2 regions of the Microcella sp. genome follow, and region 2 is predicted to be linked to the other one. Evidence: predicted binding sites of a transcription regulator. Region 2 holds the regulator's gene; the other holds the start of a gene.

Region 1 (7,549 bases), 840 kb from region 2:
GAGTGCGCTGGCACCCACGATGGCAATGCCACCGAGGATGGACGAGAGAGAACGAGAGCGGCGGCCTGAGCCGGAAGTGAATACGCTCATGTTGCTCCTTGCGTTGAAAGGTGTTCAGGAAGAGGCCGCGCAGAAGCACGGCCGTCTTGCCACCGTACGGTGCCCAGACTCCATTCACAACTCATTCGGGTTACATCCCTGTAACACCCGGAAATGCGCGGTGGGTGACTCTCTCGCGACGATTTCCGTGCTTAGGCCCGGCAGTGCACGACGAATTCCGTTGCTCTCGCGCGCGCGTCTACTCGCCGAGCGTGACCGCGCCCTCCGGCTGCGGTCGGTTGTCGGCGTCGTAGCGCAGCAGACTCAGGGTGGCGGAGACGACATCGCCCGCGTCATCAAGTCCCAGCTCGCCCGAAAGCCCGTCGTAGTTGATCGTGCGGCCGTTGAGCAGAGCGTCAAAGCACTGGCCTGCGCTGGTGCAGACGACCTCACCACCCGTCACCTCGGCGACGGCGCGGCCGATCGACGAGCCTCCGTCATCGTCGGCGACCGTCGCCGCGAGGGCAGCCAGCACGACGGCGTCGTAGGTCTCCGGGGCGAAGCGCAGCACCCGCAGTCGGGGGTCTGACTGCAGCAGACGTGCGGTGAGCTGCTCATCGACCTCAGCCCCCGTGCGCACTCCGGCAGCGCCCTCGAGCACTCCCGCCTCGAGCGATGCCGAGTAATCGGCAGTCGTCGCGGAGGTGAACCAGAGCCGGTCGCCCGGCACTCCGCGCTGCACGATCGCGGCGACGAGTTCGGCGACCTGAGCGCTCGCGAGGCCTGTTGTCGCCAGCACGACCGCATCGGGCTCGCCCGCTGCAACGCTGAACGACAGCCGCGCGGTGCTCGAGGCGGCGTCGGCGCGCTCCACCGCGGCAAGCACGGTCGACGACCCGGCGAGCGCCGCGCGGGCCGCGTCGACGACCGACTGGCCCTGAGCATCCGACCCCGCGACGAGCGCGACCGTCTCGACACCGCCGTCGACAACCGACTGCATGATCGCCACCACTTCGCGATCGACGGCGGGAACGGTGCGCAGCAGAGAGCCACCGGGCTCGGCCGAGCGTGCCGTCGGGCTCGCGGCGGCCGTCGCGATCACGGCGACGCCAGCCTCGTCAGCCAACGGCAGCAGCCGTTCGAGCAGCACGGGCGAGGCGGGGCCGATGACGACATCGACGCCGCGGGCGACAAGGTCGGCGAAGCCCGACTCGAGCCTCTCGTCGTCCGCTGCGCCCGCGTCGCGATAGAAGGTCTCGACCTGGGTGCCGAGCACTCCGCCGGCCGTGTTGACATCGCGCACGGCGACCTCGATGGCGGCGATCATGCCGGCGCTGATGCTCGAGACATCGCCACTCATCGACAGCAGGGCACCGATGCGCAGCACGCCATCGCCCGTAGGACCGACGCTCTCGGTCGCTTTCGGCGTGGGAGTCGGCAGCGGGCGCGGCTCGGCGCACCCGGCCAGCAGCATCGGCACAACGACGCACGCGGCGGCGACAACCGGCAAACGCATCATGAGGCTGCTCCTTGCTGCTGACCGACGATACGGGGGCACCCTATCTCTCTCGCTCTAGGCTGAAGCGGTGACCGCGCCGTCGCCCCGTCAACTGACCGCAGCGTTCTCGCGCCTGAGCGAGGCGAGCGCGGCGGCCCTGCTGGCGACGAGCCACGGGATCGCAGCGGCGCATATCGAGCGCTTGGCGACCGAACGCGACGACAGCTTCTGCGTCGACACCGAGCGCGGCTCCCTCGTCGCGAAGTTCGCCCACCCCCTCGACGACCCCCGTTCGCTGCTCGATCAGGTCACGGTGCTCGAGACTCTGTGGCATGACCACGCCGACCTGCCGGTGCAGCGCGTGCTGCCCGGCCTCGATGGAGAGCTCGTGCACCGGGTGATCGACGATGCCGGCCAAGCGCGATCGGTGCGCGTGCTCAGCTATCTCGACGGCGAGCTGCTCGGTGCGCGCACTCGCTCGCTCGCAGACCTGCATGCACTCGGAAGCTTCCACGCCCGCTTCGCCTCGGCGGTCGCCTCCATCGGAGACGCCGACCCCACGCTCACGGGGTCTGAGACAGCGTGGAATCTCACGCAGTTCGAGCTCTACGCCCCGCGCGCCGACGACCTGGCCGACGGGCCGCTGCGAAACGACGTTCTTCGGGTGCTCGACGGCGCGCGTCGTACGGTGCTGCCGCGCCTCGACACCCTCCCCGCCGTGCTCGCCCACAACGACCTCCATGGCGACAACGTGCTGGTGTCTGCTGAGCCCTTCGCGGTGACGGGCGTGCTCGACTTCGGCGACATGACGCGCACCCCGCGCGTCGCCGATCTCGCCGTCGCCGCCTCGTACGCGCGGGGTCGAGCGCCGTCGACGGTCGAACCGTGGGGCGCCGCGAAGGCCTACGTCGCCGGCTTTGCGGCCGTGCAGCCGCTCACCGATGACGAGCGCGCGCTGCTGCCCGAGCTGGTGCTGCTGCGCCTCGCCCAGCGTGGAATCCTGAATTCGGCGATCGCCGCCGCGAACCCGGCCGCCGCGGACTACGCGAGCCGCAACCTGAGCGCCATCGCTCGAGATCTTCGCGAGCTCAGTGCGAGCATCCCGAGCACGATCGGAGCCCCCGCATGATCGAGAACGAGCCCATGATCGGCCCTGCCACCTACTTCAGACCCGAGCACCGAGCGGCCCTCGACCCGCGCACCCGCGCACTGGTCGACCGGCGCGAGGCGGTGCTCTCGCCCGGCTACCGGCTGTTCTACGACCACCCGATCGAGTTCGTGCGCGGCAGCGGCACCAAGCTCTACACGCGCGACGGCGACGAGTATCTCGATGTCTACAACAACGTGCCCTCGGTGGGGCACTCGCACCCGCGCGTGACGGCCGCCATCGCCGAGCAAGCTGCCTTGCTCAACACTCACACGCGCTACCTGCACGAGGGTCTCATCGACTACGCCGAGCTGCTGCTCGACTCATTCACCCACGGGCTCGACACCCTCACGCTCGTCTGCACCGGCTCCGAGGCCAACGACCTGGCCCTGCGCGTCGCGAAGCAGGCCACCGGGCACCGCGGCATCGTCGTCACTGAGAACGCGTACCACGGCGTCACGACCGAGATCGCGGCGATCTCGCCTTCGCTCGGAGGCACCGACTCGCTCGCGCCGTGGGTGCGCACCGTGCGGCCTCCGGTCGACGACGGTGCCGTCATGGTGGCGGATGCCCGCACCGCGATCGCCGAGCTGCGGGCCGCGGGCCACGGTGTCGCCGCGCTCATCGTCGACACGGCGTTTGCGAGCGACGGGTTTCTCGCGCCCTCGCCCGGCACGCGCTCGGCCCTGGCCGAGGTGCAGAGGCTCGTGCACGCCGCGGGCGGAGTGCTCATCGCCGATGAGGTGCAACCCGGCTTCGGACGACTCGGCCAGCGCAGCGGCGAGCCGGGACTGTGGGGTTATCGGCACCACGACCTGACGCCCGATCTCGTCACGATCGGCAAGCCCATGGCCAACGGGCTGCCCGTCGCCGCACTCGTCGCTCGGCGCGAGCTCATGAGTGCCTTCGGCGAGCGGGTGCGCTACTTCAACACTTTCGCGGGCACGCCCGTCTCGGTCGCCGCTGCCCGCGCCACGTGGCAGGTGCTGCACGACGAGAACCTGCCCGAGCATGCGGCCACCATCGGCGCCGAGTTGCTCGCGCGTCTGAGCGAGCTCGTGCAGCAACACGATCGCCTGCGAGCCGCGCGGGGGCAGGGGCTCTATCTTGCCGTCGATGTCGTCGATCGCGAGACGGGTGCCCCCGACGCGCAGGCTGCAGTGGCGATCGTGAGCGCGCTGCGCGAGAGGCGCATTCTGATCAGTGCATCGGGGCGCGACAACGCAGCACTCAAGTTGCGCCCTCCGCTGCCGTTCTCGCGCGCCGACGTCGATCGGTTCGCGACCGAGCTCGACGCCGCCCTGCGCGATCTCGACTGAGCGCGGCTAGACCGTCTGCACCGGTACGGTGTCGAGCGGCACGGCACGACGCTCGCGAATCGCCCGGCGGCGCTGCACGACGGCCTCGGTGCTCAGCACGATGAGGGCCAGCCAGACCAGTGCGAAGCCGATCCAGCGCTCGAGCGGCATGGGCTCTTGCAGCACGGCGACGCCGAAGACGAACTGCAGCAGCGGAGCGAAGTACTGAATGAACCCCATGACGCTGAGCGGCAGCCGTCGAGCGGCGGCGGCGAAGAGCAGCAGCGGCACGGCCGTGACCACCCCGGCAAGACTCAGCAGCACGCCGTGCGCGAGCCCCTCCTGCCCCGCGGTGATGCCTCCCCCGGCGAGCTGCACCCAGACCAGCGCGCCGATCGCGGCGGGCACGAGCCACGCGGTCTCGAGAGTGAGACCGCCGACTGCCGACACCCGGCCGCCCATGCGGTTCTTGAGAAAGCCGTAGAGCCCGAACGAGAACGCGAGGGCGAGCGAGATGTAGGGCGGCTGGCCGTAGCCAATCGCGAGCACCAGCACGGCCACGACACTGATGCCCACGGCCACCCACTGGCCGATGCGCAGCCGCTCGCGCAAGAAGAGCACGCCGAGCGCTATCGAGACGATCGGATTGATGAAGTAGCCGAGAGCAGCCTCGACGACGAAGCCGTTGGTCGATGCATAGACGTAGACGAGCCAGTTGATGGCGATGAGGATGCCGGCCACGAGGCTCAGCAGCATGATGCGCCGGTCACGCAGCAGCGCGGCGAAGGCCGGAAACGCGCGCGTGAGCAGTAGCAGCACGAGGCAGAAGACAAGCGAGAGCACCACGCGCCAGGCCACGATCTCGAGCGCGCCGCTGGGGCTCAGCAGCAGAAAATAGATCGGCAGGAAGCCCCAGAGGCCGTAGGCCGAGACGGCGAGCGCGAGCCCCGACGACGATAGACGGTTCTCTGGCACAGGCTCACTGTAGCCGCGCGCGGAGGGCGCTCTTCACCGTCAGCAACGCACGAACCCCCGGTCTCGCCAGAGGCGAGCCGGGGGTTCGACGAGCTGCGGGTCGACTAGCGGACGACGACCGCGAGAACGTCGCGCGCCGACAGCACGAGAAACTCGTCGCCGCCGTACTTGACCTCGGTGCCGCCGTACTTCGAGTACAGCACGCGGTCGCCGACGGCGACATCGATCGGCACGCGGTTGCCGTTGTCGTCGATGCGGCCGGGGCCCACGGCGACGACCTCGCCCTCCTGCGGCTTCTCTTTGGCGGTGTCGGGGATGACGAGACCCGACGCAGTGGTCTGCTCTGCCTCGACCTGCTTGATGACGATGCGATCTTCGAGCGGCTTGATGCTGACCGACACGGTTGACCTCTTCTTTCTTACGACGATGAGGGGGTTGGCACACTCGACGTGCGAGTGCCAGGTCTACTGTACCCAAGCGGTTAGCACTCACGCAATCCGAGTGCCAACGACGGTCAGCACGGCAGGTGGCATCATCGGGGGATGGATGCGAGCGAACTGCGCGAACTGCTCACGCCCGAGGCGCTGCAGCTGCTCGACAGCCTCGAGCCGAGCGACGACCTGAGCGGCGCCGTGGCACTCGTCTCGCGCCTGCGTCGCGCCGGGCATCCGGCCGCCAGGGTCGCCGCCGTGCTGACGCAGTACCGGCTGCGTCGCCGCGCGGTCGCCAAGTTCGGCCCGTTCGCCGAGCGGATGCTCTTCACGCCCGACGGCCTCGAGCAAGCGTCGCGGCTCACGGTCGCAGCCCTTCACGCTGGTCGCTTCTCGGCAGCCGGTCTCGAGCACATCGCCGACCTCGGCTGCGGCATCGGCGGCGACGCCATGGCGATGGCGGCGATCGACCTGCGGGTCACGGCCGTCGAGCGCGACGAGGTCACGGCCGCGATCGCCGCCTACAACCTTGCGCCGTGGGACTCGGCGCGCGTCGTGCACGGCGACGCTCTCGAACAGTCACTCGACGGCATCGACGGCATCTGGCTCGACCCTGCACGGCGCGACGGGGTCTCACGGCTCACCTCGCCCGACGACTGGTCACCGAGCCTCGATCAGGCGCTCGCCCTCGCCGCCCAGCGACCGGCGGGCATCAAGCTCGCTCCTGGCATGCATCGCGACCTGTTGCCCGCCGGGCTCGAAGCGCTGTGGATCTCGGTCGACGGCGACGTCGTCGAGCTCGTGCTCTGGTCGGGTGTCTTGGCCCGACCCGGGGTGGCGCGGGCCGCGCTCGTGCTGCGCGGCGACCAGCCGCCCGCCGAACTACGGGCCGAGGCCGATTCTGCCGACGTCGAGGTCGGCGAGCTTGGCGACTACCTCTACGAGCCCGACAGGGCCGTCATCCGCGCCCGGTTGATCGGTGATCTCGCGCGCAGCCTCGGGGGGCGGATGCTCGACGAGACCATCGCCTACATCACCGCCGACCGGCTCGAGCCGACGCCGTTCGCCCGAGCGTTCCGCGTGCTCGAACGCTTTCCGCTCGACGAGAAGCTGCTCGCGCGTGAACTCGCCGCCCGTGGCATCGGCACGCTCGAGATCAAGAAGCGGGGCATCGACATCGACCCGGCGAAGTTGCGCCCGCGCCTCAAGCTGCGCGGTGATGCCTCTGCCGTGCTGGTGCTCACCCGCATCGCGGGCACCCGCACGGCGCTGCTCGCCGAACGCTGCGACTGATCGCGCGGTCGATCGCGCTCGTGGCCGCTAGAAGCCCCCGGTGAGACCGCCGGTGACCCCGACCGCACCGACCGCGATCCACACCAGCAGCAGCGGCACGAGAATGATGAGCGCCCAGAGCACCGAGATGGCGACGCCGACGTAGCCGGTGACAAGACCGCCGACGGCCATGCCGCGCGCGTGCGGCTCGCGCTTGAGCGCGATGTGCCCAAGAATCACTCCCGCGATCGCCGGCAGAAGCCCGACGAGGAAGAGCGAGAGCACGAGCCCGATGACGCCGAAGACGAGCGACAGCACGCTCAGCGTCGACGGCTGAGCAGCGGGAGCGCCCGCGTAGGGGCTGGGCACGACGCCGGGCGGCGGGGCGACCGGCGGTGCCGCATAGGGGTTCGGTCGGGCGGGCTCGACCGCTGCCATGCCGGCGGCGGGCGGCGGGGCGACCGCGGGAGCACCAGCAGGCGAATCGGCCTTCGCGGCGGCAGTCGTCGTCGGGGCCTTCGGTGACGTTGCCGGCTTCTGGGCAGCGGGAGCCTTCTGGGCAGCGGGGGCCTTCTTGGCGGCAGGGGCCTTCGCGGCCGCCGACTTCGCCGCTGCGGCGGGCTTCGCGGCCGCGGTTCCGGGAACCGGGGCGCCAGCCTCGCCGTCAGGAGCCGGCGGGGGCGGAGGAACAGTCGATCGGGCCACAAGAACTCCTTTATCTCACGCGGGCGGCGGGGCGTCGATGCACCCCGATGCTGCCCCCAGCGTATCGACCGGCCCTTGGCTCAGGCCGTGAGCCCCCGGAGGGTTGAGAGGAACACGCCCCAAAACACGAACCAGGCGACCGTGCCGACCCAGCCGATGATCGTCGCCGCGAGCGCCATGCCGC
Region 2 (7,549 bases):
GCAGCTCGCGGCCCACGGTGCGCTCGATCGCCGTGTGGTAGAGCTCGCCGCCGCCCGTGTAGCTGTTGAGCAGCAGGGTTCCGTCGACGTCCCAGAGGATGGTGGTGGTCACGGTTCCATGCTGTCAGAGGCAGCGCTGCGCAACAGACCGAGGTGCCGCTCGAGCGGCGCGAGAAGGTCGGCCGAGTCGGCGGCGATGCCATGGATGATCGACGAATCGAGTCGACGCTGCCACGGGAGCCCGAGCCAGTAGAGGCCGTCGACGGGTGAGACGCCGCCCTCGTGCAGCGGCCCGCCGTGCTCCGTGAGCGCACCCTCGACCTGCATGAACGGGTAGTGCGTGCGAAAGCCCGTCGCCCAGAGCACCGCATCGACTTCGTGTCGGGTGCCGTCGGCGAGCACGAGCGAGCGCTCGTGAGCATCCACCACGCGGCTCGTGAGCAGACGCAGTCGACCCGATCGCACGGCGCGCTTCGCCTCGGTGCCCAGGATTCCGTCACCGCGCGAATGAATGTACTCGCTGATGCGGCTGTCGGCCGGCGAGCTCAAGATGCCCAGCAGTTTCAGGGGCCAGTAGACCGTAAGGCCGAGGATTCGCTCGGGAATGAACCAGGGCTGCTGCGGCGCGATCATCGTGACGTCGCGTGCGCGGTCGCTGTCGGCGAGCTCGACGGCGAGCTGCGCGGCGGAGTTGCCGCCGCCGACGACGGCGATGCGGCCGTGCGGCAGGTCGTCGGCGCAGGTGTACGCGCTGGAGTGCAGCTGCGCCACGCTCAGCTCGAGCTTGGCGCCGACGCGGGGAATGCGCGGGTACTGGAACGGACCCGTCGCGATGACGACGGCGCGAGCCCGCACGGTGCCGCGCGTCGTCTCGGCGACGAATTCGTCGCCCGCGCGGGTGATGGCGATGACCCGAGTCTCGCGCACGACCGGCAGCGCGAACTCGGCGGCGTAGTGCTCGAGGTAGTCGGCCATCTGCTCGCGCGTCGGGTAATAGCCCGTCGACGACGGCAGCGGCAGCCCCGGCAGCGCCGCAAACCGGCGCGGAGTGAACAGCACGAGGCTGCGCCAACGAGCACGCCACACGTCGCCCGTGCGAGCGCGATCATCGACGATCACGAAGGGCACCCCGGCCTCGCGCAGCCGGTACCCCATGCCGAGGCCGGCTTGCCCGCCGCCCACGACGAGCACCTCGATGCGGTCGGGTAGCTCTGCCTTCTGGTTCATCGTCTCCACTCTGAGTCTTCGGTGCCGAGCTCGACGCCGCCTGGGGCGATCTCCACAATTCAGGAGTTCGGGATGCTCCCACGCCGCGACACGCCCGGCAGAGCATCCGCAGCCCGCGTCGGCGAGCCCGACTCCTGAATTGTGGAGGGCGAGGCTGGGAGGATGGGGGCGTGCCCAGCGCCCTACCCCTCGCCGACCCGGCGCCCGACGACGGGATGCTGCCGCCGAGCGTGCTCGCGGGCGCCGAGCAGCGCGACCTCGGGGTGTACCTGCACGTGCCGTTCTGCCGCGTGCGCTGCGGCTACTGCGACTTCAACACCTACACGGCCGACGAGGTGCGCGGCGTCAGGCAGAGCGACTTCGCCGACCAGGCGATCGCCGAGGTCGAGCTCGCCGCGCGCGTGCTGCACGAGATCGGCCTGTCGCCGCGCCCGGCCCGCACGGTCTTCTTCGGAGGCGGGACTCCGACGCTGCTGCCGACGAGCGATCTCGCGCGCATGCTCGACGCGGTGCGCAAGCACATGGGCATCGCCGAGGGGGCCGAGATCACGACCGAGGCGAACCCCGACTCGATCGACGAGGCGGGCCTCGAGCGGCTCGCCGCCGCGGGCTTCACGCGCGTGAGCGTCGGCATGCAGTCGGTCGTGCCGCACGTGCTCGCGGTGCTCGAGCGCACGCACGACCCCGAAAACGTGCCGCGCGTCGTCGCGGCCGCAAAGGCCGCCGGGCTCGCCGTGAGCCTCGACCTCATCTACGGCACGCCGGGTGAGACCGAGGCCGACTGGCAGCACAGCCTCGATGCGGCGCTCGCGGCCGAGCCCGACCACGTGAGTGCCTACGCGCTCATCGTCGAGCCCGGCACGAAGCTCGCCCGCCAGATTGCGCACGGTCAGGTGCCGCCTGTCGACGACGACCTGCATGCGCTGTTCTACGAGGTGCTCGACGCGCGGCTGAGAGACGCGGGCTACGACTGGTACGAAGTGAGCAACTGGTCACGCACCCCCGACCATCGCTCGCGCCACAACCGCGCCTACTGGACCGGGCAGGACTGGTGGGGCGTCGGCCCCGGCGCGCACAGCCACATCGGCGGCGTGCGCTGGTGGAACGTCAAGCATCCTGCCGCCTATGCCGACCGACTCGCGCACGGGCTGAGCCCAGCCGCGGGCCGCGAGACCCTCGACGACGAGTCGCGCCGCACCGAACGCGTGCTGCTCGAGGTGCGCCTGCGCGAGGGCCTGTCGACGGATGCTCTCACCCCGCTCGGCCGCCGAGCAGTCGCCGGCCTCATCGCGGATGAGCTCGTCGAGCCGGGGCCCGCGCTGCGCGGCACGATCGTGCTCACGCTGCGCGGGCGCCTGCTCGCCGACGGCGTCGTGCGCCGTCTGCTGCCCGACTGACGGCTACTTGATGAACGGGATCGTCAGCGGGTAGAGGTAGGCCTCGCCGCGATTGGCCGCGATCGCCGCGATGATCGAGAGCACGATGATGACGATGCTCACGGCGATGATGATGAAGATGCCGATGATGAGCCACGAGGTGATCGCGCCGATCGCGGCCGCGATGATCATCGTCAGCTGAAAGTTGAGCGCGGTGGCGGTGTGCCCGCGTACGAAGGGCCCCCGGTTGCCGAGCACGAGGAACCCGATGAGGGCCGGGATGAAGCCGAAGAAGATGCCGCCCACGTGCACGAGCGTCGCCCACAGCTTTTCGTCGGCAGGGCTCATGGGCTGCGGAGTGGCGGCGTACGGGTTGGTAGGAGGTTGATCGGTCATGCGGCCATTAAACACCCGAGGGGCCCGGCCGTGTCGGCCGAGCCCCTCGAATGTGCTCCTGGTGAAACGACTACTTGACGAGTCGGATCGAGACCGGGTAGCGGTACGCGTTGCCGTCCTTCGACTTCACGAAGCCGAGAATCGAGAAGATCACCGCGCCGATCCAGACGAGCGGGGTCAGCAGGCCGAGCAGCGCACCGAGGCCGAAGGTGACGGCGCCGATGATCCAGCTGAGCACGTTGACCGCGATGTACGCGATGATGACGGTGATCTGGAAGTTCAGGGCCTCTTTCGACTCCCCGCGCGTGAACGCGCCGCGGTCCTTGAACACCAGGAAGATGATCAGGGCGGGCAGAATGCCCAGGATTCCGCCGAGGTGGGCGAACGACGCCCACTGGCGGTCTTCGGCCTCGCTCAGAGGAGCAGCCGGAGCCGGGCTGGCGGGGGGAGGGGTCTGGTCAGTCATAGGTGCTGCCTTTCGATGATCCTTGTGCGGACTGGGTTTCCCGGGGTGGAGCACGTGTGCATGACGCGCCGACTCAGAGCAGAGACCACCCTCATCGGCGAGAGCACGCGGCAAACCTAGCGCGCGCGACACCGCCAGGCAAGGACCGGGTCACAGTGTGGCGGGGTAGAATTAGCAGTCCGGAAGACTGAGTGCCAAGCGACGGAGGGAGTCGACGATGGTCTCTGATCGCGCTCTGCACGTGCTGCGGGCCATCGTGCACGACTACGTGGCCTCGCGCGAGCCGGTCGGCTCGAAGGCGATCGTCGACCGCCACCAGTTCGGCGTCTCGGCAGCGACCATCCGCAACGACATGGCCCTGCTCGAAGAAGAAGAGCTCATCGCGGCGCCACACACCTCGTCGGGGCGCGTGCCGACCGACAAGGGCTACCGGGTGTTCGTCGACCAGTTCGCCGACCTGAAGCCGTTGAGCGCTGCGCAGCGCCAGGCCATTCAGCAGTTCCTCGACCAGTCGGTCGATCTCGACGACGTCTTCGCGCGCACCGTGCGGCTGCTCTCGCATCTCACGAACCAGGTCGCGCTCGTGCAGTACCCCACGCTCGGCAATGCCCGCGTGCAGCACATCGAGCTCGTGCCGATGAGCGCGACGCGCCTCATGACGGTCTTCATCACCGACGGCGGCCGGGTCGATCAGCGCATCATCGAGCTGCCGATCGAGGCCGACGAGGTGTTCGTGGGCGAGTTGCGGGCCAAGCTCAACGCGACGCTGGCCGGCCGCGCTCTGGCCGACGTGACCGACGTCGCCGCATCCCTCAGCGAGCAATTCGCTCCCGACCGTCGCCCCACCGTCTCGGTCATCGGCGAGGCGCTGCTGGGGCACGTGGATGCGCATCGCTCTGACCGCCTCGTCATGGCGGGGGCGGCGAACCTCGTGCGCACCGAGGGCGATTTCGTCGGCAGTGTGTACCCGGTGCTCGAAGCACTCGAAGAGCAAGTGACGCTGCTGAAGCTGTTCAGCGAGATGCAGGTCGACGAGAAGGGTGTCTCGGCGCGCATCGGCCGCGAGAACGATGAGGCGCTCAAAGAGACTGCGGTCGTGACGAGCGCGTACCGCATGGGCGGCGACAGCTCGGCAAAGCTCGGCGTGCTCGGGCCGACCCGCATGGATTACTCGAACAACATGGCAGCAGTGCGCGCCGTAGCCCGCTACGTCTCGCGCCTGCTCGGTGAGGAATAAGTGGCAGACCATTACGAGGTGCTGGGGCTCGACCGCCAGGCCAGTGCCGACGAGATCAAGAAGGCCTACCGCCGACTCGCTCGAGAGTTGCATCCCGACGTCAACCCGAGCAGCGACGCGGCCGAGCGGTTCAAGCAGGTGACGCACGCCTACGACGTGTTGAGCGACCCGCAGCAGCGGCAACAGTACGACCTGGGGGGTTCGGGCGGCTTCGGGGGAGCATCCGGATTCGGGGGCTTCGGCGACATCTTCGAGACCTTCTTCGGCGGTGGCCAGCAGCAGCGCGGCCCGCGTAGCCGTCGCGAGCGGGGTCAAGACGCCCTGCTGAGGGTCGAGGTCGAGCTCGACGAGATCATCTTCGGCACCAACCGTCAGATCGAGGTCGACACGGCGATTCTGTGCTCGACGTGCGAGGGTTCGTGCTGCTCGCCCGGCACCTCGCCGCAGACCTGCGACATCTGCCGCGGCTCGGGTCAGATCCAGCGCACCGTGCGCAGCCTGCTCGGCAACGTCATGACCTCGAGCCCGTGCGGCACGTGCCGCGGCTACGGCACGGTGATCCCCAGCCCGTGCCCGACCTGCGCCGGCCAGGGCCGCGTGCGTGCGCGACGAGCGATCCCCGTCGATATTCCGGCAGGCGTCGACACGGGCGTGCGCATCCAGCTGCCCGGTCAGGGCGAGGTCGGCCCTGCGGGCGGCCCGAACGGCGACCTCTACCTCGAGATCAAGGTCGCAACCCACGAGACCTTCAGCCGCAGCGGCGACGACCTGCTCGCCACCGTCGAGGTGCAAATGGCCGACGCCATTCTCGGCACGACCGTCACGCTGCCCGCGCTCGACGGCGACGTACCCGTCGAGATCAAGCCGGGCACGCAGAGCGCCGAGATCATCACGATCAAAGAGCGGGGCATCACCCGCTTGCGCGGCTCGGGTCGCGGCGACCTCAAGATCGGCGTGCAGGTCGTGACTCCGGTGCGGCTTAACAACAAAGAGACCGAGCTCATCAGGCAGTTCGCCTCGAGTCGCCGACCCGTGCCTCCGCAGTTCGCGACCTTCCAGCAGGGCATCTTCTCGAAGCTGCGCGACCGCTTTCTGAACCTCTAGTCGCGAGATGGCGCACTTCTACCTCGACGACTCGCTCGCATCGCAACTGAGCGAGGCGGGTCGCGAGGTCGGCGCGATCGTGCGGCTACGGGGGGCGGATGCTCGGCACGCCGCCGCCGTCTCGCGCGTGCGCCCCGGCGAACGCCTGCGGCTCGGCGACGGCGCGGGCCTCGTCGTGCTCGGCACGGTGTCGAGTGCGGAATCGACCGAGGTCGCCCTCGAGGTCGAGCACGTCGAGCGCACGCCCCGGCCTGCGACGCGCATCCACCTCGTGCAAGCGCTCGCCAAGGGCGATCGCGACGAACTCGCCGTGCAGGCCGCGACCGAGCTCGGAGTCGACGTCGTCGTGCCCTGGCAGGCCGCGCGCAGCATCTCGCGGTGGGATGCCGCGAAGGCGGTCAAGGGTCGTGAGCGCTGGACGACGATCGCGCGCGAGGCCAGCAAGCAGTCGCTGCGCCCGTGGCTGCCCGAGGTCGAGGCTGTTGCCGCGACGAAGCAGCTCGTCGACCGGCTGCCGCAGGCGACGATGCTCGTACTCGACCCTGAGGGTGACGTCGCGCTCACCGAGCTCGGCGCCGCAGCGCTGGGTGTCGACGACATTGTGCTCGTCGTCGGCCCCGAGGGTGGCATCGCGCCCGAAGAGTTCGAGGCGTTGACGACTGCGGGCGCTCGACGAGTGCGACTCGGTTCGACAGTGTTGCGCACCTCGACGGCGGGGCCAGCGGCCATCGCTGTGCTCTCTGCCGCCCTCGGGCGCTGGTGAGCAAGCCGCTCTAGACTGAGGGCATGAGCACCAGCGAACCGTCGATCTTCGAGCGCATCATCGCGCGCGAGACTCCGGCTGACATCGTGCATGAGACCGACACCGTGATCGCCTTTCGCGACATCGCGCCGAAGGCTCCTGTGCACCTGCTCGTGGTGCCCAAGACGTCCCGCTACCGCGATGTCGCTGAGCTTGCCGCGGGCGACCCCGCGCTGCTCGCCGACGTGGTCGCGACAGCGCACCAGCTCGCCAACGAGCACGCCGACGGCCAGTTCAGGCTCGTCTTCAACACCGGCGCGAATGCCGGGCAGACCGTCTTCCACGTGCACGCTCACGTGCTCGCGGGAGGCTTGACCGAAGGATCCCTTGCCCACTGACGATTCGGCGCGCACCGCGCCCGCCCGCGAACAGCTCGAGGTCGACGGCGTCGCGATGGTCCGACTGCTCGGGCCCCACGACCGACTGCTGACCACGCTCGAGACCCAGTACCCGCTCGTCGACGTGCACGTTCGGGGAAACCAGATCACGCTCGAAGGCGACCCCGTGCAGGTCGCCGCCGCGCGCACGCTTGTCGACGAACTGCTCACGATGGTGCGCAGCGGCCGCGATCTCGAACCCGTCGAGGTGCAGAGCTCGGCGCGCATCATCGACGCGGGCGCCGGCAGCCCCGCCGAGGTGCTGAGCCAGGCAATCTTGACGAGCCGAGGCAAGAGCATCCGCCCCAAGACCCTCGGCCAGAAGGCCTACGTCGACGCCATCGATCTCAACACGATCGTCTTCGGCATCGGCCCCGCCGGCACGGGCAAGACCTACCTCGCTATGGCGAAGGCCGTGCAGGCGCTGCAGCGCAAAGAGGTCGACCGCATCATCTTGACGCGGCCCGCGGTCGAAGCGGGCGAGCGGCTCGGCTTCTTGCCCGGCAGTCTCACCGACAAGATCGACCCCTACTTGCGGCCGCTCTACGACGCGCTCAACGAGAT

What was found. Region 2 encodes HrcA, which represses chaperone genes, less so after heat shock. Its sites were predicted from a motif close to TTNGCACTCGNNNNNNNCGAGTGCNAA; they were not measured.
Region 1: a site for HrcA is predicted at 5,439-5,465, ahead of groES (co-chaperone GroES). Genes of this name have one in related genera too.

The regions. Positions count from the first base shown of each region.
Region 1 is NZ_JAHHDS010000003.1:1,180,045-1,187,593, forward strand. It holds gene KL788_RS07475 (ABC transporter substrate-binding protein) at 1-90, opposite strand, end outside; gene KL788_RS07480 (ABC transporter substrate-binding protein) at 299-1,558, opposite strand; gene KL788_RS07485 (phosphotransferase) at 1,626-2,666, shown strand; gene KL788_RS07490 (aspartate aminotransferase family protein) at 2,663-4,003, shown strand; gene rarD (EamA family transporter RarD) at 4,010-4,957, opposite strand; gene groES (co-chaperone GroES) at 5,062-5,358, opposite strand; gene KL788_RS07505 (class I SAM-dependent methyltransferase) at 5,500-6,681, shown strand; gene KL788_RS07510 (DUF4190 domain-containing protein) at 6,709-7,365, opposite strand; gene KL788_RS07515 (DUF4190 domain-containing protein) at 7,446-7,549, opposite strand, start outside.
Region 2 is NZ_JAHHDS010000003.1:338,308-345,856, reverse strand. It holds gene KL788_RS03375 (HAD family hydrolase) at 1-112, opposite strand, end outside; gene KL788_RS03370 (flavin-containing monooxygenase) at 109-1,227, opposite strand; gene hemW (radical SAM family heme chaperone HemW) at 1,398-2,624, shown strand; gene KL788_RS03360 (DUF4870 domain-containing protein) at 2,628-2,999, opposite strand; gene KL788_RS03355 (DUF4870 domain-containing protein) at 3,070-3,465, opposite strand; gene hrcA (heat-inducible transcriptional repressor HrcA) at 3,683-4,702, shown strand; gene dnaJ (molecular chaperone DnaJ) at 4,703-5,806, shown strand; gene KL788_RS03340 (16S rRNA (uracil(1498)-N(3))-methyltransferase) at 5,814-6,569, shown strand; gene KL788_RS03335 (histidine triad nucleotide-binding protein) at 6,593-6,946, shown strand; gene KL788_RS03330 (PhoH family protein) at 7,002-7,549, shown strand, end outside.